One region of the Butyricimonas muris genome, then DNA from elsewhere that is predicted to be linked to it. Evidence: riboswitches for the same ligand, from Rfam matches in the RefSeq annotation. Region 1 holds a riboswitch; each other region holds the start of a gene.
What was found. Region 1 has a riboswitch for cobalamin ahead of ACK8P8_RS13535 (ribonucleoside triphosphate reductase). Riboswitches for the same ligand answer to the same signal wherever they lie in the genome.
Positions count from the first base shown of each region.

Region 2: it holds a riboswitch for cobalamin, as region 1 does, so the genes downstream of both, ACK8P8_RS18360 (ABC transporter substrate-binding protein) here and ACK8P8_RS13535 (ribonucleoside triphosphate reductase) in region 1, are expected to answer to the same signal.
Region 3: it holds a riboswitch for cobalamin, as region 1 does, so the genes downstream of both, ACK8P8_RS18300 (TonB-dependent receptor) here and ACK8P8_RS13535 (ribonucleoside triphosphate reductase) in region 1, are expected to answer to the same signal.

Region 1 covers NZ_JBKEIT010000007.1:283,068-291,004, reverse strand. The annotation lists gene ACK8P8_RS13540 (PKD domain-containing protein) at 114-1,076, shown strand; cobalamin riboswitch at 1,342-1,526, shown strand; gene ACK8P8_RS13535 (ribonucleoside triphosphate reductase) at 1,625-3,766, shown strand; gene ACK8P8_RS13530 (anaerobic ribonucleoside-triphosphate reductase activating protein) at 3,757-4,383, shown strand; gene ACK8P8_RS13525 (ABC transporter substrate-binding protein) at 4,429-5,226, shown strand; gene ACK8P8_RS13520 (potassium channel family protein) at 5,227-5,895, opposite strand; gene ACK8P8_RS13515 (TrkH family potassium uptake protein) at 6,066-7,880, opposite strand.
Region 2 covers NZ_JBKEIT010000012.1:97,841-105,777, forward strand. The annotation lists gene ACK8P8_RS18355 (iron chelate uptake ABC transporter family permease subunit) at 1-99, opposite strand, end outside; gene ACK8P8_RS18360 (ABC transporter substrate-binding protein) at 133-1,287, opposite strand; cobalamin riboswitch at 1,309-1,503, opposite strand; gene cobI (precorrin-2 C(20)-methyltransferase) at 1,689-2,405, shown strand; gene ACK8P8_RS18370 (BamA/TamA family outer membrane protein) at 2,494-3,639, shown strand; gene ACK8P8_RS18375 (phosphoethanolamine transferase family protein) at 3,656-5,359, shown strand; gene ACK8P8_RS18380 (aspartate-semialdehyde dehydrogenase) at 5,770-6,762, shown strand; gene ACK8P8_RS18385 (hypothetical protein) at 6,849-7,118, opposite strand; gene ACK8P8_RS18390 (TlpA family protein disulfide reductase) at 7,157-7,937, shown strand, end outside.
Region 3 covers NZ_JBKEIT010000012.1:81,568-89,504, reverse strand. The annotation lists gene cobJ (precorrin-3B C(17)-methyltransferase) at 1-864, opposite strand, end outside; gene ACK8P8_RS18310 (PepSY domain-containing protein) at 1,115-2,593, opposite strand; gene ACK8P8_RS18305 (sirohydrochlorin cobaltochelatase) at 2,598-3,521, opposite strand; gene ACK8P8_RS18300 (TonB-dependent receptor) at 3,532-5,760, opposite strand; cobalamin riboswitch at 5,814-6,020, opposite strand; cobalamin riboswitch at 6,200-6,401, shown strand; gene ACK8P8_RS18295 (TonB-dependent receptor) at 6,510-7,937, shown strand, end outside.

The DNA of each region.
Region 1 (7,937 bases):
ATATTTGACGCCATCTTTTTCCTACAAACAGAAATGTTTGTATCCACGTGGGATACTTGGGTATGAATTAATTATTGCTTTTTTAATATATAAAATTAATTCAAAAAACAGTTATGAAGAAGTTGTATTTATTATTTATCGTGTGGGGATTAATGATCTCATTGTTTAGCGCATGTAGTGATGACAAGGAGCAAGAGCCCCCTTATATTCCTACCCTACCGGAAGTTTCCATCATTAACGTGAGCGGAATCACTACTTGCCTTCCGAAAGAAACCGTCGAATTGAAAGCAAGGTTGCTCGATCCCACGGACGTTGCCCTTCTTTGGACACTCGAAGGGGAACAAGTTTCCACCGACTCTGTTTATAAATTCACTCCCGAAGATTTCGGAGAATACCGAATCATCCTCACGGCGACCAATTCCGTGGGTTCCGATGCCGACACATTGACAATCAACGTATCTGACGGTCAATTCCGTTTCGCCAACATAAAAAACTGGACAGGGGAAGGTGAAAACCGCTCTGCTCTCGCAATTCAATGGATCACCGGTACCAATATGCTAGAACCCGCAGATGACGAAGTTTTCTTTCTCGCATGGGGATATCGCTGGGAAAAAGGGACAGAACCTCTAGGTATTGATATGTTGCGGGCGATCGCGAAAAAAGATCCCCGCCTTTATGTTGCTAAATCGGGCAGTTATATTATCGGTTTTGGCTATGATGGAAATAATGACGGAAAAATTGAAGTAAGTAACGGAAACTTGACAATCACTCAAGACAACTTTGTTGACGGCTTCTATGAACTTTCATCCCAAGACTTTGATAATTTGAAACCCGTTGATCCGGAAGATTATTGGTTAGGAGGGCTATACGAAGCTTATGCCAGTTATTGGCTAGGACAGGGCAACGTAGTTCCGGATGCCGAAGAATTCGACTATTCCAACCTTTTCGTGATCTATCGTCCTTTGGAAGACCTTTCTTGGGATGCATGGACTCTGTCCCCCATTGACTATGAGGAGATGAGGAACACTCTACCCATCCCCCGTCTATTGCAAGCGGCAGAACCCAACAAAAAATAGTCATAGACTATCATTCTGAAAAACCCGATTGCTAATCAAATTCAAGCAATCGGGTTTTATTTAAAAAAAAGCTTACTAGCGTACTACGTTGTTATTCACATTTGACTATAAATTTTCCAAATTCAAAAAGACAACAAAACACATCTATCCAAAAAGTTATCCAATTTTTATTATAATAAATTATAATTCAAAGCATTAACAACACATATATTTCAAGGAAATTATTTTATTTGAAAACCACTATTGAAATACAATTATTTTATCATACATTTGCCATGCATTCGGTTCACTCCGGTGACGAACAGGGAAGCAGGTGAAAATCCCGCACTATACCCGTAGCTGTAAGCTCTATTCAACGCTTGAATCAATGATCCACTGTCACGCTGTCGACGGGAAGGAGATTCAAAAGCGAGAGTAAGTCAGAAGACCTGCCGATTGCAAATAAATTGGAGCTTTCGGGTGAAAAGCGAAAAAGACAATTCTCTGCCATACACGATCTTTTCTCGTGTTTTCCCCGAAGTATTTTTTTAATTATTAAAATTTTAATCATGGAAACATCAACCACGTTCTCAAGAATCGTGAAACGCAACGGGGAAATTTGCGATTTCAAACCGGAAAAGATTGAACAAGCTATTTTTAAGGCAACGAGAGCCATCGGACAGCCCGATCGTAAAACGGCACGTGCCCTGTGTGACAAAGTCGTGCAAATTCTTGCCGCAAGCACACCGGAAAAGGAACTCCCGCACGTGGAACAGGTACAGGACACCGTGGAACTGGTGCTGTTCCAACACGGCGACCTGCAACTGATGAAAACGTACTTGCTTTACCGCAAGCAACACGAGCAAATCCGAAACTCGAAGACCTTACTGACAAATATAGAGGTAATGGATAATTACCTGTCATTGAGCGACTGGAGAGTAAAAGAGAGTGCTAATTCCTCGTACTCGCTGCAAGGATTGAATCAGCATATATCCACACAAATCACCTCCAATTACTGGCTAAGCCAACTCTACCCGGAACGGGTATCGGAAGCGCACAAAAGCGGGGCGTTGCATATCCACGACTTGGGATTCCTAAGCGTCTATTGCGTGGGATGGGACTTGAAGGATTTACTTACCGTCGGATTCCGGGGAGTGGAGGGGAAAGCGCAAAGCAGCCCGGCAAAGCACCTTCGCACGGCTCTCGGACAAATCGTGAATTTCTTCTATACCATGCAAGGCGAGGCCGCTGGGGCACAGGCTTTTTCTAACTTCGACACGTTCCTCGCCCCCTACATACGCTTTGACAAGTTGAACTACAAACAGGTGAAACAATGCTTGCAGGAATTCCTGTTCAACTTGAACGTACCCACCCGTGTAGGATTCCAGACACCGTTTACCAATATCACGATGGATCTCGTCGTACCCGATTTCTTGAAAAACGAACATATCGTGCACGGGGGTGAAATCAAAGAAGAGGTGTACGGGGATTTCCAAGCCGAAATGACGATACTTAACAAAGCGTTCGCCGAAGTGATGAGCGAAGGGGATGCTTCCGGCAGCCTGTTCTCGTTCCCCATCCCGACGTACAATATTACCCCGGACTTTGACTGGAATAACCCGGAGTACGAGGGCATCTGGGAAATGACAGCAAAATACGGTATTCCTTATTTCTCCAATTTCGTGAATTCGGACATGAAGCCGGATGACGTGCGCAGTATGTGTTGTCGCCTTCGTCTGGATAAACGGGAACTCATGAAACGGGGCGGCGGTTTGTTTGCAGCGAACCCGTTGACCGGATCGGTAGGTGTGGTCACGATCAACCTGCCCCGCTTGGGATATGAAGCCGCATCGGAAGAGAATTTCTTCCAACGCCTGCAACACTTGATGGAAATCAGCAAGGAAAGTCTGGAAATCAAGCGCAAAATTATTGAACGCTACACGGAAAAAGGGCTGTATCCTTATTCCAAATATTACCTGCGTTACGTGAAAGAGCGTTACGGGTGTTTCTGGAAAAACCATTTCTCGACGATCGGTATCAACGGCATGAACGAGTGTTGCATGAACTTCCTCGGGGTTCCTATTTCACACCCGGACGGGATGGGATTCGCGCAAAAAGTGATGCACTTTATGCGGGATATACTGGCACAATTCCAAGATGAAACCGGTAATATCTATAACCTTGAAGCCACTCCGGCGGAAAGTACCTCTTACCGATTCGCTTTGCTCGACACGGCCGAATATCCCGATATTATCGTTGCCAACCAAGAACAATTCAAACAGGGTGCCGATCCTTATTACACGAACTCCACGCATCTGCCCGTGAACTTCACGGACGACCTGTACGAGGCACTCGACCAACAGGACAAATTACAAACGCTGTACACGGGTGGAACTGTTTTCCACGTGTTTACCGGAGAACACCGCACGTCCGCACAAGCGGCTAAAAACATGATTCGTAAGGTAACGGCAAATTTCCGCCTGCCTTATATCACGCTCTCGCCCTCGTTCAGCATATGCCCCTCGCACGGGTACATCGCGGGAGAACATTTCAAATGTCCGCGTTGCGGGGCTTCCTCGGAAGTGTACAGCCGGATAGTAGGGTACATGCGTCCCGTGAGCCAATGGAACAACGGGAAACGAGCCGAGTTCGACGACCGGAAACTGTTTGACAAGAGCGTCCGGGAAAAAGAAAGCGTACTATGCGAATAGGAGGATTTGTCAAACAAAGCCTAATCGACTGGGAAGGCAAAGTATCCGCAGTGATATTCACGAAAGGTTGCAATTTTCGCTGCGGTTACTGCCACAATCCATCTCTTGTACTGCCGGAATTACTCCGGCAGACACAAGACTTAAAGGAAGAGGAGATATTCGGTTTTCTCGATAAACGATTAGGGTGGCTTGATGGGGTGGTGATATCCGGGGGTGAACCGACATTGCACGAAGACCTGCTCCCGTTTATCCAAAAAATAAAAGCTCTCGGGTTACCCGTGAAACTCGACACGAACGGGTCGAATCCGGAGCTTTTACAACAACTGATTGCAGGACGATGGATAGATGCCGTGGCAATGGATATCAAATCCTCCCTCTCGCTCCCCTGCTACCGAAAGGTAAATTACACGATGACAGCCTCGTTGCTGGAAAAGATACAAGAGTCCATCCGGATTATCAAAACCTCCGGACTGGAATACCAGTTCCGGACGACGGTTATCCCGCAAGTGCAAAGCCCCGAGGACATCCAAAACTTACAGGAAAAATTCTCAGGTACACACTATGTCATGCAGGAGTTCCGGGACGGGGATATTCTGGATAAATATATACACGAATAAACGAAATAATATTACTTTTACACACCCATTTTATATATCAAGATTATGCAGAAGTTCATTTTATTATCCATATTATTTATCACGGCAATCACCGGATACTCACAAAAACGTATCGTATCGCTTGCCGCCTCCATCACGCAAAACCTGTATCTTTTAGGAGCAAACGAGGACATCGTGGGCTGCACCCGTTTTTGCATCACGGAACCGGCAGATTCTATTCCCGTCGTAGCGGATGCCGTAAACGTGAACATGGAGAAGATCGTAGCTCTCCGTCCCGATATCGTTCTCACCGGAGGACTTACTCCGCCTAAAGTTCTGGAAGGACTCGAACGCATGGGTATAAAGACGCTACGACTGGAACAACCCAAAAACTTCGAGGAGATATGCGAGCAATTCATTATTCTGGGAGAATTATCAAATAAGAAGACAAAAGCGGAAAGCACCGTGCAGGAGTGCAAAACACGATTGGAAGAAGCCAAGAAAAACATTCCTTCCGACAGATATCCCAAGGTATTCATGGAGATCGGATGCGACCCGTTGTATACCGCCCTGCCCGGATCGTTCATGCACGACTATATCCAACAAACCGGTGGGATAAATATCGCCAAAGACCTCGACAATGCTATGATATCCAAAGAATTTGTTCTTCTCCAAAACCCGGATATCATTTTCATCGTCGGCATGGGCATCGTGGGCGAAAACGAGATTTCCAAATGGAAAGAGATCAATAGCCTCAATGCCGTGAAAAATGACAAGCTATTCCCGCTTGACGACTACATTTGCAGCCCCACGCCCATCACTTTCGTGGAGACGGTAGAAGAGTTGATCAAACTACTGTATTGATCAGGCAATTTGTATCCCGAGCTTACGGAAATTCTTCGGCTGACCGAAAAGCACGAACACGTCTTTTGTCGTGAACACAAGGTCGGCAGGAGGATTGTCCATGACCAGCGTTTTACCGGCCTTAGCATCGTAACGCTTTAACGCTACCAGCTTTAACCCGAACTCTTCCTCGAAATTGGCATCCTCTAACTTTCGTCCCACGAAAGTGGAATGTACTTCCCACTCGATAATTAAATGGTCGTCGTCCACCACGTAAGAATCAATTGTCGTACCCAACTCCACTTTCGTGGCAAAGAAATCGGCATATTCCCACTCGGGGTTTACGATTTCCGTGATTCCCATAGACGTTAAAATCACCTTGTGCACGGGAGAGATGGAACGGGCTACGATACGCTTCACCCCAAACTGCTTCAACAGCGCTATCACGAATAACGAGGTTCCAAAATCCTTACCGAATACCACGAACACTACATCCACGTCCAGCAACGGCAAGGTCTGCAACGCTTGGGCATTCTTCACGTCCAACGCTACAGTGTTCGTGATCGATTCCTTGTACAAATTGATCTTACTAATATCCGAATCGACGCCCAATACTTCATTCCCCCGCTTTGTCAACCGTTGTGACAGAGCAAGCCCGAAATTTCCCAGTCCAAATACAATACACTTCATAATAATTGAAAATTGAGAATTGAAAATTGAAAATGAAAAACATATTTTCCATTTCCGAGATTCAATTCGTTATTATATATCATTACCTTTTCCATTTATATTATCTGTCCAAATTATTATTCACGTCCTACTCTAATCATTTTCAATTTTCAACTTTCAATTTTCAATTATTAAAGTATTACCGTGTCGTCCGGATAAGTGTACAGTTTCACTTCCTGCCTGCGGATAAAGCAAGCCAGAAGGGTGAGCAAACCGACACGACCGACGAACATCGTGAGGCTGACGATCAGTTTGCCCGCAACACTCAGATGCGGAGTCAGATCCATGGTCAATCCTACCGTACCCAAGGCGGAAACGATCTCGAACACGGCTTGAGTTATCGTGGCTGTCGGTTCCAAGATGATAATAGCGAATGTACCCAGAATAATCCAAAGGATGGAAAGCACTATCACGGAATGTGCCCGATTCACGTTCTCCCGGGTCAGTTGACGATGCGCTACCACTACCCGATCGTTTCCCGTGAGATTCGCCCAAATATTCTTCAACGCGATCACGAATGTAGTTACTTTTATACCACCGCCCGTGGACATAGGAGCCGCACCAATCCACATCAACACGATAGTCAGAAAGATTGTCGTCGGGTGCAAAATGGATATATTCACGTTATTGAAACCCGCCGTACGGGGCGTCACCGCTCCCATGAACGAGGTCGCGAATTTACCCGTCAGGGACATTCCCTCCAAGGCATTGTGATTCTCGAATATCCAGAACAATCCCGTTCCCACGACCAGCAACACCAAGGTTGTCGGCAACACAATACGGGTTGTCGTACTCACGATACGGGGTTCATGAACCACCTTGTAATTCAGTCCCAACATACATTTTATCTGATTCCGGATTCCATAGTGCAGAAGACGCCCGTAATTAAACAAAATCGGGAACCCGATACCCCCGAAGATAATCAGAAACGCCAGAATAATCTGCAACCCGTACAGGTGGCGAATCAAGGGATCGTAGAGATTTCCCGGTAAAGTGGAGAACCCCGCGTTACAGAAAGCAGAGATCCCATGGAACAGGGAAAAAAAGATTTTATTCCCGACTCCCGCAACATCCTGTATCTGCAAATATACCAGATAGACACCTATTCCTTCTATAATAAACGTTGTCAAAACAATGTACACGACAGTCCTGAATATATCACTTAGGGAAGCCTCGTTCAGCAAGTTCTTCATCATCAATTGATCGTGAAAAGAGGTCCCGCTCAAAAACGACATGGCGAAAAAACTCGTGAAGGTCATTACCCCTATACCACCGACTTGAATCAGAAACAACAAAACGACCTGCCCCATTAACGTGAACGTTCCCCCGGTATCGACCACCGTCAATCCCGTCACGCACACGGCACTCGTCGAAGTGAAAAGCGCATCCGTGAAACTTATTCCCCCGTAGGTTGCGTTAGGCAACCTCAACAATACCGCTCCCAGCAATATAATAAACAGGAAACTCCCGGCAAAAAGAACTTCCGGCTTCACCCGGCTTCGTATCACGACAAATATCTGTTTAGAGAGCTGAATAATACTGAGCAGCAATACCACCCCGTAAGTCAATACACGCTCTATCTTGAATAACACGGGGCGTTCCGTTTCAAACCCCAGTGTATCGAAATGTTTGGATAACAAGGTTAAAGCGAACAAGAAGAACAGCACCAGCACTTCTACCCAAAAACCTTTTTCCGCTCGTAACAGTCTAAAATTAAACACGAACCGCAACAATCCAAGAGCCAGAAAAAGACGCATGATTTCCCGAAACACGTAATATATTTCGTGGGAATAAGTATCGGGCATCCTGAAACCGAACCGATAAATGACTAAAATAACAGCCAGAAATGAAGCAAGGAATAACAATACATTGCTTACCAGTTCCACCATTTTTTTGACAGACTTGTATATTTTCCTCGCTCTATATTGAAACTCCACTGAAAGCATAACATCTTTTTTTAGTTTTTAACGACAGCCCCCTGCACGAGGTTACAAAAAACGCAA
Region 2 (7,937 bases), on a different contig from region 1:
CGTCAGCACGTTCCAAACCGATGAAAACGGGATAGCCACCGAGCCCAACAACATATTCAATAACAAGAACACCACGATAGACACCGTGATAAAAAACATCCATATCGTATTTCTCCCTCGTCCCATGCACTCTTATTTATTAAGCAAATCGTAATACACCGGTTCATGGTCGGGCAACACACCCGGGTGAAACACCCGAATCATATCGGCAAGCACCACCTCCGGTTCGGCGGGCATACTCTCGTAAAACGGCTTCTCCCGCATGTTACAATAAATGACACGTTTATCCTTAAAAGCCTTGAAATCAGCGTAACGCTCGTCTTGCGCCTTCAACGCCGCATAACAATACTCCCCGGCAAAACTATTCGCGATTCTCCAGTAGTCGGCACTCTCCGCCTGATTGTACACCGTCTCGAAATCCAACGTCACCCCACCCGAACGGGGGTCGTCTTTCAAGAAATAATCCGCCCCCGCGTCATGGAAAAGCTGTGCCAGAAAACTCTTTCCCCCCACGGCATACCACACCCCGCCTCTCAGCTCCCCGCTAAACACCACGGGACGACGTTGCACGTCACCGACCATCGCTTTCAACGAATTATACCGGTTCTCCATCCGGTCAAATTCCAATCCCGCCTTATCCTCCATTCCCAGCAACAACCCCACGAACTTAATCCATTCCGCCTGCCCGAGAGGAGTCATCTCCTTGTACCCGAGATGCGGCACTAGAGGAATCCCGATATCTTTCACGGCATCATACCCCCCGCGTTTAAAAGGCGAAATCAGCATCAGGTCGGGATTCAGGCTCATGATAATCTCGTTATCAAAATTCCCCTCTATCCCGATACGGCGAGTCTTCCCCTCGTCCACCCGCTTCTGCATCTCCCCGTTAAAAAGAAAACGGGTACTCGTGATACCCACCACCCGGTCTATCGCGTCCAGTTTGATAAAATTAGACAACTGCAAAGAAGTCATGCACACCACGCTTCGCACCGGAACCTCCACCACGGGCAACTCTGCCGGGGTTTGCACCTTCTTTCCCCGGGGAATCAAAGCGTACTGGTAACACGTGTGGCTACTCTCCTGCGGGTCTTTGATATTCAACACGGCATACCCGTCCCGGTACTCCAACCAAAACCCTTTAGCGTATTTAATCCGAACCCGGGGAATCGAATCGCTCCCCGCCTGAACGGTCTGTTTCTCGACCGACTTCTTACTCGTTTTCGACTTGCAGCAACAAAACACTCCGCAAGCACACAAAATACACAATAAACGTACTAATCCATTCATCTCTTTTCCTCCGAAAGTATTAATCATTCGTGTCATCTGGCAGGTTTTCTGGCTTGTCATCTTTTCTCCTTCCCGGATTCCAATCCAGTGGTTTTATCGAAAAGATCTGCCCACCTTCGAGGCAGGAAACGACTTTACAGCTGCGGGGACAGCCCCGGAATTTCACCGGATTCCCTTTTCTTCCAACACGGAAGCACCAAGACGCCTGCAAATATATAAATATTATTTTGAGCGTATCCGTTTTTTAACGACTTTTGCACCCGGAATCAGTTCAAAAGGTCCATAAAGTCCATAAGGTCCATAAAGTCGTAAAGTCCCAAACACCAGAAACATCACGACAACTTCGAGAACTGACCTTATGGACCTTATAGACTTTACGGACTTTATAGACTTAATAGACTATGAAAGTAATCAGCATCTCCCTCGGTCCGGGCGATCCGGAGTTAATAACGGTCAAGGCATTAAAAGCCTTGCAGGAAGTTGACGTAATCTATTGCCCCGGCACGAAAAGCAAAGAAGGGACTTTCAAATCGTACTCTCAGGACATCATCCTGTCCCTACCCGTCGAGGCTAGTAAAATCCGAGTCTTCCACGTCCCGATGTCCAAAGACCGCACGTTTGCCAATCGGGCTTACGATGAACTCTGCCTCGAAATCGCAGCACGGGTTGCCGAGGGGAAAACGGTTGCCGTCACTGCCGAAGGCGATTCCGGCTTCTACTCTTCCGGCAACTACATGTTCGAAAAACTCGCCTCCATGCATATCCCCACCTCCGTCATTGCCGGAGTACCCGCATTCATCGCCGCGGGAGCAGTATCGGGACTTCATATCGTGAAACAGGAAGAAAAACTCGTCGTCCTGCCGGGCAAAACAACGCCGGAAGAACTTCACGAACTCACCACCACGAACCACGTTATCGTCATCATGAAATTATCGCAATGCACCGATACCGTCCACGAATTCATCCGTCAACACCCGGATGCCGAATACCACTATTACCAAAACGTGGGTACCGCGAACGAACAACATGAAACCGACCGGAACGCCCTCGTGGAAATCGAATTCCCTTACTTTTCCCTAATGATTATACGACCTGCCAAAAGAATCTCTGTCGGCTAACCCAACAATTGGCACAAATATTGCGTACAAGGAAATCACGAGATGAATGATTGTTTAATCTATGCTAATTTAACTTTATCAATCTGAAATGATTCGACATACACTATATATCGCGTTATTATGCGTCCTGTCGCTTTCCGCCACCGGGCAAGACACGGTCACCGTTGACACCACACCCGTGAAGACCGGATTCTTCCATCGGTTCTACCGTTATTTCGCGGACGCCAACAAAGAGAAAGCCGAAAAGCGATTCGACTTCTCTATTATCGGGGGACCGCATTTTTCGAGCGACACCAAACTGGGGCTCGGACTCGTGGCATCCGGGCTGTACCGTATCGACCGGCACGACAAAACCATATCCCCCTCCAACGTCGCCATCTACGGGGACATCACCACCACGGGTTTCTACCTGCTGGGAATCCGGAACAATAGCATCTTCCCGCGTGACCGTTTCCGGCTCAACGCCAACATGTACTTTTTCTCCTTCCCCAGCGAATTCTGGGGCATCGGTTATGAAGCCGGCAGACATGAAGACCGCAACACCGAATATAAACGACTGGAACAACAAGTCAAACTAGAACTCCTGTGGCGTCTGGCACCCAACCTCTACGTGGGTCCCAACCTCATGTTCCGCAACGTGAACGCGAAAGATTTCGACGACATCAGCTTCCTCAACGGGGCACCCAAGAACGTCACCACCTTCGGGCCCGGAATCATCATCTCGTATGACTCGAGAGATTTTATCCCGAACCCTTACAAGGGAATCTACGTACAACTGGAGCAACAGTTCTTTCCCGGCTTCCTCGGTAACGATCAGGATTTCAAGCGTACCAGCTTCGACTTCCGGTATTATCACAAAGCGTGGAAAGGAGCTATCGTTGCCACGCAATTACAAGGAATATTCAACTACGGGGACACCCCGTGGAGTATGGTTGCCCTGATGGGCGGTTCGTACAGCATGAGAGGTTACTACGAGGGACGCTACCGGGACAATGACCTGATACAGGCGCAAGTAGAACTCCGTCAAAAAATATATAACCGCCACGGCATAACCGCGTGGGCAGGTGCCGGAAACGTGTTTCCGGACATGGACAAGTTTAAATGGAGCCACACCCTGCCCACTTATGGCATCGGCTACCGTTGGGAATTTAAAAACAGAATTAACGTAAGATTGGATTATGGTATCGGCAAAGGCGTCAAAGCATTCTACTTCAATATTAACGAGGCTTTCTAAAGGACTTGTCAACTTCGTGAAAAAGAGCAAAACCCTGTTCTGGCTCTTCATCGTGTTGAACCTTGTCCCCAACTTCTGCCTGATATTCACGGAACCTCTCTCCGCGATCGGGAAGATCATCCTGATCCTTGTTCCCTTGAGCATCTACATGATCGTCTTCTCGCTCTTCAAACGGGCGGGACTCATGCAACTCATACTCATCCCCGTGCTTATCCTGCACGCGTTCCAACTCGTGCTATTCTACCTCTTCGGGGAATCCGTCATTGCCGTGGACATGTTCCTGAACCTGCCCACCACGAACGCATCCGAGGCGGGCGAACTGCTGGGCAACATCTGGCCCTCCATCATCATCGTGTGCGTCCTCTACATCCCGGTCATCGTGCTGGCCTCCATCGCGGTTCATCACAAGGTAGTCCGCCCTGCCGCTTTCCGCCGGAAAATGCTCACGTGGGGACTCGTGCTACTCATCATCGGCTCTGGTCTTACCGCTTACGAGAAAAGACGGGACAACACCTACGAGGTAAAAACAGACCTCTACCCGGCGAACGTGATGTACAACTTCTACTTTGCCTGCAAGAAATGGAACCGCAGCATGGATTACCCCGTCACCTCCAAGGACTTCACGTTCCACGCCACACGGGATACCGCCCATGAACGCCGGGAAATATACGTCCTCGTCATCGGGGAAGCCGGACGTGCCGAGAATTGGAGCTTATGGGGCTATGAACGGGAAACCAACCCGAAGTTGAAAAACGAGGCTAACCTCGTCTTGTACAAAGACGCCATCACGCAATCGAACACCACGCACAAAAGCGTGCCTCTCATCCTGTCTGCCGCCGACGCCTGTCATTACGAGCGCCTGTACACCCAAAAAAGTGTAGTGACCGCATTCAAGGAAGCCGGATTCAAGACCGTGTTCCTTTCCAACCAAGTACCGAACCGCTCGTTTACCGACTATTTCGGCGAGGAAGCTGATTATTACAAAAACATCCGCCCCACCGAGGACGGCGGTTTAATCACGATCAACAATTACGACGAAGCCATGTTACCTTTCATGCAGCATTATATCGACTCGCTGGCAAACGCCAACCTCCTCATCGTGTTCCACACTTACGGTTCACACTTCAATTACAAGGAACGCTACCCGGAAGAGTTCGCTCACTTTACCCCGGCTGACGCCACCGAAATCGAATACAAAAACAAGGCACAACTCGTCAACGCCTACGATAACAGTATCATTTACACGGATCATTTCCTGCACAACGTGATCGAGATATTACGCGCCTCCGGCAGCGACGCCACCATGATTTACTCCCCCGACCACGGGGAAGACCTGCTCGACGACAGCCGGAAACGCTTCCTGCACGCCTCGCCGATCCCAACCTATTATCAGCTACATATCCCGTTCATGATCTGGTTCTCGGACAATTACATCGAGGCACGTCCCAATTTCTATCAAGTGGCACGCTACAACAGCAACGCACCCGTTGCCACGAACCATATTTTCCATACCCTGCTGAACCTTGCCGAGATCAACACCTCGCACTTCGAGCCGGAATTTTCGCTAATCAACCCGGTTTTCAAACGACAACCGCGTATGTACCTCGGTGATCACGACAACCCGATCAATTACTACGAAGTCGGTTTGAAAAAACAAGACAAAGAGATGGTGCAACGGCGAGGCATGGATCACACGGTAAACACTTCCTGCAAAAACTAGGGATATACTCCTGTAAACCAACTGTTACATAACCCCGGCAGGTGACTTTCGGGTGAGTATTGGGCGGGTGTTAGGCGACATCGCCTACTCATCGCCCACGGTTTGCCCACTCTTCGCCCACGATTTAGTAAACAATAGGCTTTTTTAACACCAACGACATGCCTGTCCTCGCGATGATTCACCGGACAATAAATTCGCACGTGCCACAGATTGAGATTAAAGAAGGGGCATTCAAGGGTATGTCAACCGTTCTGTTACAATTTTAACACGGGGACACAATATTGAAAAAATACTTCGTTCCTATTGCCTAAGCAATGCTTATTCACTATTTTTGACCCGGTAATAAAACAACTAACTTATATACAAGAAATGCCGTAACAGGCTTTCAAACAATTAAAAATCCATTCGAAATGAAAGTAGCAGTAGTAGGCGCAACAGGTCTTGTAGGAAGAAAAATGTTGCAGGTTTTGGAAGAAAGGAATTTTCCGGTAACAGAACTGATACCGGTCGCCAGCGAGCGTTCCGTGGGTAAAGAAATCACCTTCAAGGGAAAAAACTATAAAGTCATGGGAATGCAGGACGCTATCGACATGAAACCCCAAATCGCTATTTTCTCCGCCGGGGGGGACACCTCCCTCGAATGGGCTCCCAAGTTTGCCGCCGCGGAAATAACCGTGGTCGACAATTCCTCCGCGTGGAGAATGGACCCCACGAAAAAACTCGTGATACCGGAGATTAACGCCGACACGCTGACCCGGGAAGATAAAATCATAGCCAATCCCAATTGCTCGACGATACAGATGCTGGTCGCCTTGGCTCCCCTGCACAAGAAATACGGAATCAAACGCGTGGTGGTATCCACCTACCAATCCGTCACCGGAAGCGGTCTGAAAGGCATCAACCAGCTAGAAGGCGAACGGGAAGGCAAAGAAGTAAAGAAAGCCTACGCACACCCTATCGACCGCAACTGCCTCCCGCACTGTGACTCATTCACCGAGAACGGGTACACGAAGGAAGAGATGAAACTCGTGAACGAAACGTGCAAAATATTGAACGACGACACGATTAAAGTAACCGCCACAGCCGTGCGGGTTCCCGTCGTGGGCGGACACTCCGAGAGCATCAACCTCGAATTCGAGAAAGACTATGACTTGGACGAGGTTCGCACCCTGTTGGCTCAATCCCCCGGCATCGTCGTGCAAGACGAGCCCATGCAAAATCTCTACCCCATGGCAATCACCGCCAACGAGCGGGACGAGGTCTTCGTGGGACGCCTCCGCCGGGATTTCTCCCAGCCGAACAGCCTCAACCTGTGGGTCGTGTCCGACAACCTCCGCAAGGGTGCCGCCACGAATGCCGTGCAGATAGCGGAATACCTGTACAAGCACCGGCTGTACAGTTAAAAACGAGAGAGATGGTAATTTTAGATTGAAAAATTGCCGATTCCGTGATGAATGAAGCCGGGGTGGTATTCCAGCTCTCCCTCTGTTTATAGAGGGAGTACGGCGAAGCCGGGAGGGAGTTCGTTGAAGTACACGTGATGTCTGTATCTTTTCTTGGGAAAAGTGAGGATTTCAACAAACTCCTCCGTCGGCTGCGCCGCCACCTCCCCTATAAACAGAGGAGGAATTGAGTTACTCACCCCAGCTTCATTCATCACTAAATCCTTCAATCTAAAATCTAAAATCATTAAATCTAAAATTAATCCCCCTCTCCTGTCACCCGTCCCCTCTTGTTCCGGATTTATTATTGTATTCAATATTGAAACAATTAGAAATATAAACTAAAATCCAGAACATGAAATGTAAATTAATCCTTCTACTACTCGTACTTGCATCCTGCATGCAGAACGTCGCGCAAACCGGAACTAACATCACGCTCACCGCAGATGTACAACAGATTCCCGATCAAGGTTTTTCTATCTCGTACATGAGAAGTATCGTGCGAGGGTTTGAATTTGATAAAAACAAGCACGCCGAATGTACCATTGAGGATTTCGATTACCTGTACGTGACTATTCATAACGGCTTTAAAGAAGTCAAACTCATGTATCTCGAAAAAGGGGACAATGTAAACCTGACATTCGACGGAGAGAGTATGGCTAAAAGCCTAATAATCACAGGTATATGCAAACCAATTCAAGATTACCTCGACAACATAAACATTCAATGGACGTCGGACTCAGTCTTCGCCCAAGAGGTCCCGGAATTTATCAACAGCTTGAAAAATCTCGTTGCCGAGAACCAAAAAGGTCTGGACAAACATTTCAATGAAATCAACAAGGTGAACAAAAACTTTATCAAGAGAGAGAAAGCCCGTATCAAATACATGATGGGACTATCCATTCTCGATTACGCACGAGCCCACCCAAGTATGGCAAAACTCCGGGATTACAAACCGGGGCAGGATTACTATGACGCGATACTCGCGTGGATGGACGAAGATCCCGACTTCCTCGACATCCATGAATACCGTACAGTAGTGACAGAAGGTATTGCCTTTGTACTCAGCAATCAAGGACCAATCAGAAGTCCTTACGAGAAAGTAATGCAACAAGTAGAATACATCCAGAAGCATT
Region 3 (7,937 bases), on a different contig from region 1:
GATGGCGTGCAGCAATGCCCATTTTCGCCCGAGGAGTATATCTTTATTTTGTAATTCCGATTCGATGGTGCGGAAGCTGCGCATCATGATTTCCTGCCCGATGCCCACTTCATCGGTGCCCTGTTCCCGGTAATAGCCGCGGGGAGTGATGATTTTGTCGTCCCACGCGTAGGATTGCGAGTTGCCGATAATCACGATGGTGAACATATCCACTTCCTCGGGGTCGAAGTCGGCTATCGTGGTAATCTTGATTTCCTGTTCATCCCGTCCCGCTTGACGCACGAAACCGACAGGATTTTCCGGTGAGCGGTATTGGCAGAAGATTTCTTTCAGGCGATGGAGTTGCCAGTAGCGTCCTTCGCTTTTCGGGTTGTAGATGGCAGTCACGAAGTCGGCGGAGGCGGCAGCCTCTATCCGGCGTTCGATTTTCTCCCAAGGAGTCATGAGGTCGGAGAGGGAGATGATACAGAAGTCGTGCCCGATGGGTGCGCCGAGTAGTGCGGCTCCTTTCTGGAAGGCACTTATCCCCGGTAGTATCTCCACCTCGACGGGACTCGCTTTTTCGCGTTTCATCTCGAGAACAAGGGGTGCCATACCGTATATACCGGCATCGCCGGAGCTGACGACGCAAACGGTTTTTCCCTGTTCGGCGTACTCGAAAGCGAGCGCGGCACGGTCTTTCTCTTTCTTCATGCCCGTGTCGATGCACTCGGTACCCGGGTGGATGACGGATTGGATGAAGTTGAAGTAATATTTGTACCCGACAACCACATCCGAGCGTGTGATGGCGGCACGGACCGCGGGAGTGATGTCTTCTTCACTGCCCGGTCCGATGCCGACGACGTATATTTTTCCTTGGTTCATTGTCATAATTTTGAAGTATTGGGCAAAATTACACTTTTACCGGCTGGATTGCAAATCAAATCCGGTCTAAATTCCGGAGTAAACAGCGGGGAAAAAGGTATGATATTCTGGTGTTTTATTAAATATCTTCTGGAGTTCTTTTAACCCCGTCAGAAGAACTCCAAAAGAACTTCAAAAGAACTTCAAAAGAACTCCCCTGTTTCCTCGCCGTCTTATGGTGATTTACAAGCAAGTGTTAATAGAGGTGAATTTATCTCTTTCGCCTCTTGCACAACCGGATGATGTATTTCACCGAGAGTACGATTCCCGTGAATGACACGGCAGCTCCCCCGAGAAGGAGTGTCCAGATAACGACGGTCCACAACACGGGGCGTTCGACGAGGAACTTGAAATCCAGCGTGTGCAATCCCCGGTAGAGCCAGCGTTTCCAGCGTCCGTTCGTGTCGTAGTGCGCGGGTTGGAAGGATTCGAGGTTATAGTAATAACAATCCTTCGCCTCGTTGTCGAGTTCGACCTTGTACGCGGGTAACGGCAGCGGGCGTCGGCGGGAAATGTAGTAATTGTCGTACTCCTCCATTTTTGTCACCGTGTAGGGAACGGTATCCCGGGTGAGGCGTTTGATGGCGGCGTAAACCATTTCTTCCGTGATACGGAAGGGACGGATGCTGTCGGCAGAGGCGTCGAGGGTAACGGTTTCCCGCTCTGTCCTCAATTTATACAGGGGCATGCCTTCGTAATGCGTCCATTCCACTTGTTTCACGGGACCGTGTGTCCGGCTGACGGCGGCAATAGCGTTGCGATAGTCCAGCGTGTAGGTATCGGGTGAGGGAGTCCCCCTGTCCGGCGTGCCTTGCCGCGTCATGCCCCGGGGTTTCTGTTCGCCGAACAGCCACGAGGGAAGCGGTGCCATGGACATGTATCCGCTTAATATCCACGTGAAGACGAATATCCCGAAGAAGAAGCCCGTGATGTGATGCCACTTGAACCACGGTTTCTTGTAGGGGGTGCGAAGGAAGCCTTTCCGGCGGTTCAGCCAATAGGAACGAATGCCGAGGATGAATCCCGTGCAGCACATGAACATCCCGAGGTAGCAAGACCAGTACATGAATCGCGTCCACAAGTTCTGGTTTTCCCGGATGACCGTGAAATATACCCAGTGGGGTATAGCCCCGAACCATGCCCAGAGTCGTTTGCCGGAATCCGTGAATTGCAAGATATTGCCGCTTCGGGAGGAGATGTACAATTGATATCCTTCCGGTCCGTCATAAAAGAATTTGTACACGGGCAGTTCCCGTTTGTTGTGGGCAAGCGGTATCCATTGGTCGAGGGCGTGCAGGGTGTCTACCCGGGTAATGTTGTTGTTCGGGCACCAGTTTTTTGCCCGCCATTCACAGAGGGCGTAATTCACTGTCGGTGCCACGGCGTTGGTGTCGGCGTATAAATCATGACTCTTCCGCCGGTTCCCGAAATGGAACACGGCTTGTCCTTCCGGGTTGTCGAGGCTGACACCGCCCGGGCGGACATCGGCAGGCAGGCGGCGGAACACGTCTTGCATGGCGGGTAATGACGCGGTGTCAAGGGCTTGCTGGCGAGCGAAGCGTTCTTCTTGGTTTACACGGGGAAACGAATGGTATATCATCACGATTCCGGAGATAAACCACGAGAAGCACAGGATACAGAGAATGATTCCCAGTATCCTGTGGATATGGATGAGTAATCTTGTAATCATGTGATTAGTCGATATCGTCGGTCTTCTCGTATTTCTTTTTCTTCACGATGATGTCTTCCCGCTTGTGGGTAGAGGCGAATTTTGCGTGACGGATGAACAGGTCTTGTATCGCCTCGTTTTGTCCCAGCCCCTCGAGGATAACGTTGACTTTATAACCTTTCTTTTCCAGTTCCTCTTTCCAGTCCCCGGCAATATCGTTTTTGGCATGGTCGCCCGCCACGAACATGAAGGGGATGAGGGTTACTTCCCGTGCCTTGTTGGCTTCCAGTTCCCGGATGACATCATCCATCGTGGGATAGCCTTCGATGGTTCCCACGTGGTAGTTCTTGTGACCTTGTGCTTTCATCACGTAGTCGAGCATCCCGTAGGAAGAGTTTGCCGGGTGGTAAGTGCCGTGGCACACGAAGACACAATCGCCTTTCGCCTTTCCCCGGAGCGACGCGGCAAGGGCTTGCACGGTTGCCTTGTAGTCTTCCGGGGTGTAGAGCAGGGCGTTGCCCAGCCGGATGTCTTTGAATTTGTCGCGGTAGAGAGCCACTTCCTTACGCAAGGCTTCCATCTCGATGCCCTCGATGATGTTTGTGGGTTGGATGATGAGGTGGGTGTAGCCGTCCGCTATGAGTTGGTTCATTGCTTCCACGGGATTCGGTTTCACGATGCCTTTCTCTTTCAAACGGCGCATAATCATGCGGGAGGTGTAGGCTTCCCGGACTTCGATGCCGGGGAATGCCTTTGCCGCTTTTTTATTGATAGCCTCGATGGTGAGGACACGGGTGTCGTCGTGTGTTGTCCCGAAGTGAACCATAAGAAGGGCTATTTTGTCATTCGGTGCGAGAGTTTTGAATATATCGGATTCTTTGAAACCTTCGCCATGACCGAAGGCGGATACGCTTGTCAATAAAAGAAAGGCTATTAATATGTTTTTCATGATATCGGTTTTATTTCGTGAAACGGATTACAAGACTGGCGAAGAATGTTCTGCCGGGGTTCAGGGTAGCGTAGTTCACGCCGTTGGGGCGGTCGTCCGTCCAGTCGAAGAGGTTGTCAATCCCGGCGTTCAGTTCAAACAGGAAGTTACCCACGGGTGCGAAAGTATGCGTGGTGGCAAGGTTCCAAAGTTGGTACTTGGGAGCACTGGTGTCGGTGATTTTACCTGTTTTGGAGTCTACCTTGTAAATGTATTTCGAACCTTGTATTCTCCCGTTGACATTCACGTGCAGGCGGTATTTGTTCCACTCGTGTGTCCAGCCTCCCCGGAAGGTGGCAGCGTGTCTTACCGATTCGCTTAGGCGGCGTCCTTCCCCGTCGGCAGCGTAAACGCAGTTGTAAGCCCCCGCGGCGGAGAATCCGGCTCCGAGGTAACTGTTCACGGAGATGTCGAAACCTTTGATGCTGGCTTTGTCGAGGTTGTGGTACACGTTACGGGTTTTTATTCCATTGGCTTTATCTTCGTCCGTGGCACCGATGTCGTATTTCTCGATAATGTCTTTCACGTCATTGATATACCCGTTCGCGGAAATATTGAGGTATTTCCCGGTATACTCCACGTTCACGTTATAATAGTTCGCTTTTTCCGGTTTCAGGTCGGGATTCCCGATGGTGATGGCTCCCCGGTTCTCGTAGTCGTAATATAGTTCCTGTATGCTGGGAGTTTTGAATCCGGCGGCATAGGAAGTTCTGAAGTTGAACGAGCCGAGCGTGTACATGAGGGCAATCTTCGGGGTGAAGCGGTTCTTGAACATCTCGTTGTAAACGTAACGGAAACCGGGGAGGATTTGTAGATTCTTCCATACACGGATTTCATCCTGCGCGTACACGGCGAGCGTGTAGATTTCTTTCGGTTCGTCGAGGCTGCCGGGATTTTTCATGTAGTCGTTAGCGTATTCCGTACCGAGCGTGAGTTTGTTGTATTCGCCCACCCGGAATACGCCTTTCAGGTTCCCGTTGTAATATTTTTGGCGCTTGGTCAATTCTTCATCCCCAACCCGGAATGTCGTGTCTTTTTTGTCAAGTTGGGCAACCGTGTAGAGTTTGTTGTACTCGTAATTGTCCATGTAAAGGTCGAGGGAGATGTACGCTCCATCGTTCATGAAGTATTTTCCGCCCAAGCCGAAATTGTAGTCCATGTAGGTGAGGTCGTATTGGTACGCCCCGTCGTTTTTCTTTTCTTGTACCGGACGATTTACTTCCCGGTTGAAATAACTTCCTTGCGCGCAAAGTTTCAATTGCTCGTTGGGCGCGTAAGTGAAGTGTTGGGTAACAATATTGGAATGGAATTTACTGGATGATTCGCTTCTCGTGGGGATGACCGTGTCGCCGCTGATTTCATTGGGGTTTAATTGCCATCCGCCCATCTGCCGCCTTTGGTAAGAGGTGGAGGAAGTAAATTTGCCGAAATTCAAATCAACACCGGCATTTTGCGAGAAGCTGGATTCTCCCCCGAAACGGGTTTTCGACTGCACGCTAATCGGGTCTTTCGGTTGTTCGGTGATAACGTTGATTACCCCGGCGATAGCGTCCGAACCGTAGAGGGCGGAAGCCGCACCTTTCAATATCTCGACGCGTTTCACCCGTCCCATGTCGATACGCGACAAGTCGGTATTGTTGGAAACATCTCCCGCCACTTTCTTCCCGTCGACGAGAATCAAGATGTATTTATTACTCATGCCGTTGAGCGTGAAGTACGAGCCCATGACCGTGGGGCGAATATTGAACGCGGGGTTCAGCAACAGGAGGGCGTCCTCGAAGGAGTTTACTCCTGCCTGCCTTAAGTCCGACCCGCTAATCACTTCTACCGGGACGGGCGAATCTTTCAATCGGCGGTGGGTTCCTGTTCCCGTCACCACGACCTGATTCAAGTTTACCGGGGTGGCGAGTAACTGGAATAATATGTCACTTTTGTTTCCGTTCACTTTCATGGAACCGACCTCGTAGCCGGAGTAGCTGGCACGAAGCGTGTAAGTCCCGTCGGGTATTTTTTCCAGAATGAATTCGCCCTTGTTATTCGTGGCGATACCGATGCTTGTTCCCACCAACCGAACATTTGCCCCGGCAAGGGCTTTACCGGTTTTGGCATCTACAACTTTCCCCTTTAAGGTGATTTCTGCAAAAGCGATGCTCGCTAATGCTACTACGAATAATGTAGTCAGCGCTACAAATTTCTTCATGTAAGATTAAGTTTAAAAGTTCATAATGGTACTCCTGACCCCGGGAATACGCTATTACCTGTTTTGCTTTGGCAGGTCTCCTGACTACGCCTAAGAAAAGTACCTTCCCGTCCGCGAGGACAGTGGTGCAAGAACCTTTCTTTGAATCCCCTCCCGGGGAAACGGGCATCACAGTAGCGGGCACTGTGTCGGATTCTAACCGACTTCCCTCTTGTGCGCTAATTGGATATTAACACATCACCAAAGACTCCGCGAATGTATGCAGATTCCATTAAAAAATACAATGAAACGGGGAAAAAATTAATTAATAATTTGTAGGGGGATTAGTGGTAAAATAGGATATAGAGAAATTACATCTCCTTTGATTGTGTTGAAAATCTGAGTGTTGTAAAGAAAATAAAAAAGTCATGCAAGAAATGCATAATATAGAAAAATATATTACTTTTGCCCCTGTTTTGGTGCGGAACCTTCGCTCATGAAGGCGACGCTTAATAGGGAATCCGGTGTGAATCCGGGACTGTACCCGCAGCTGTAAGTTCCTTTACAAGGGATTTTGTACTTCAAATGTCACTGGTGTAACCACCGGGAAGGCAACAAAATCCGGAACAAGTCAGAAGACCTGCCGAACGATGATAACCATAGCTTTCGGGAGAAAAAGCGAGAGGGAAAATACGGATTTTACCTTGAAACTCATGTTACCCTAAAGACTATGTTAATAATGCTTTATTCATTATTAATATATAGTTTGTATGAAAAAAGTTGTTGTATTGGCATTATTGCTGTTCGCGTGTGTCGGCTCGCTTTTCGCCGAGGATGAAGACAAGCGCAAAAAGAAAAGTATCACGGATACGATTTTTCGTATCGATGAAGTAAGTGTGCTTGAAAAAAGAAAACGTATCGATTTGTTGGGGTTGGATGTACCGTTGCGCTTTGTCCCGATAACGGTAAGTAAACTTTCCGGGCAGATGCTGGAGCGTAAAGGTATCGTGAATCTGGAAGATGCCGTGAAGTTTTTGCCCGGGATTATTCACAAGACAAATCAACTGGGGGCGTTCCAACGATTCTCTATCCGGGGACAAGGGAGCGCGCTTATCATGATCGACGGGATGCGGGACGAGCGAACGGTTAGCCAGAATGTTCCTTACGGGGACTTGTCATCCGTGGAGTCCATCGAATTAATAAAAGGACCCGCTTCGGTGTTGGCGGGACATTCTGCCATGGGAGGGGTTTTGAACATCGTGCGCAAGAAGGTAACACCGGATTTTTCAGCTAATGCCCGGATTAGTTATGGTAGTTGGGAAGAAAAACGGGCTACATTGGGTTTCGGGGGAAAGTTGGTGGGACCGCTTGATTACCGGGCGAATATCCATTATTCCACGGGCGACGGTTACCGGCGCACGAACGCGAATCGATTCTCCCTTTATGGGGTTTTAGGTGCGAATGTCGGCAAAGTAGGGAGATTGGAAGTGAGTGGCAGTTACGCGGATGATAAGTACACGACTGAAATAGGGGCCGCACCGACCGTGCGTTATGATGTGTACGAAGTCGGTAAGGATACCGGGCCTTTTATGAAGAACGGAGAACGGCATCCTTATGCCGATTATCACGAGATATATAATGATTATGCGAATAATCGGATGAAGCGTAAAGTATGGGACGTGACGGCACGGTACACTCACGTGATATCCGAGAACATGACATTGCGAGAGAGGTTTACTTATTTCCATAGCGATTTGGATTATTGCTGCGTGGAAGGATTGGGGTACCGGACTTCGGAGGAATCTATTTATAAATGGTATTATACCTCGAAAGGTAAAACGACCTATATAAATCTGGATTCTGTGGTGCGAAATAAACCGTTGAACTTTAACCCGGATCATAAACAATTGAGTAATGTGCTGGAATTGACAGGTAACGTGGAGACCGGATTCGTGAAACACCATTATACATTGGGGTGGTCGTATTTCGCGTTTGATTTTGTACAGTATAACGGGTACGGGAGTGATGATTTGTGGGGACCCGGATTGGGTGCTGTGTTGGCATTGAAGAATCCGCAACTGGTACAAGGCTGGTGGGATTCCAAAATTTCAGCTGCAAGTCTGAAAACCGATAGAACGCATGCCGTGTATTTGCATGATGTGATGGAATTTAGCGACCAATGGAAGGTGATGTTGTCC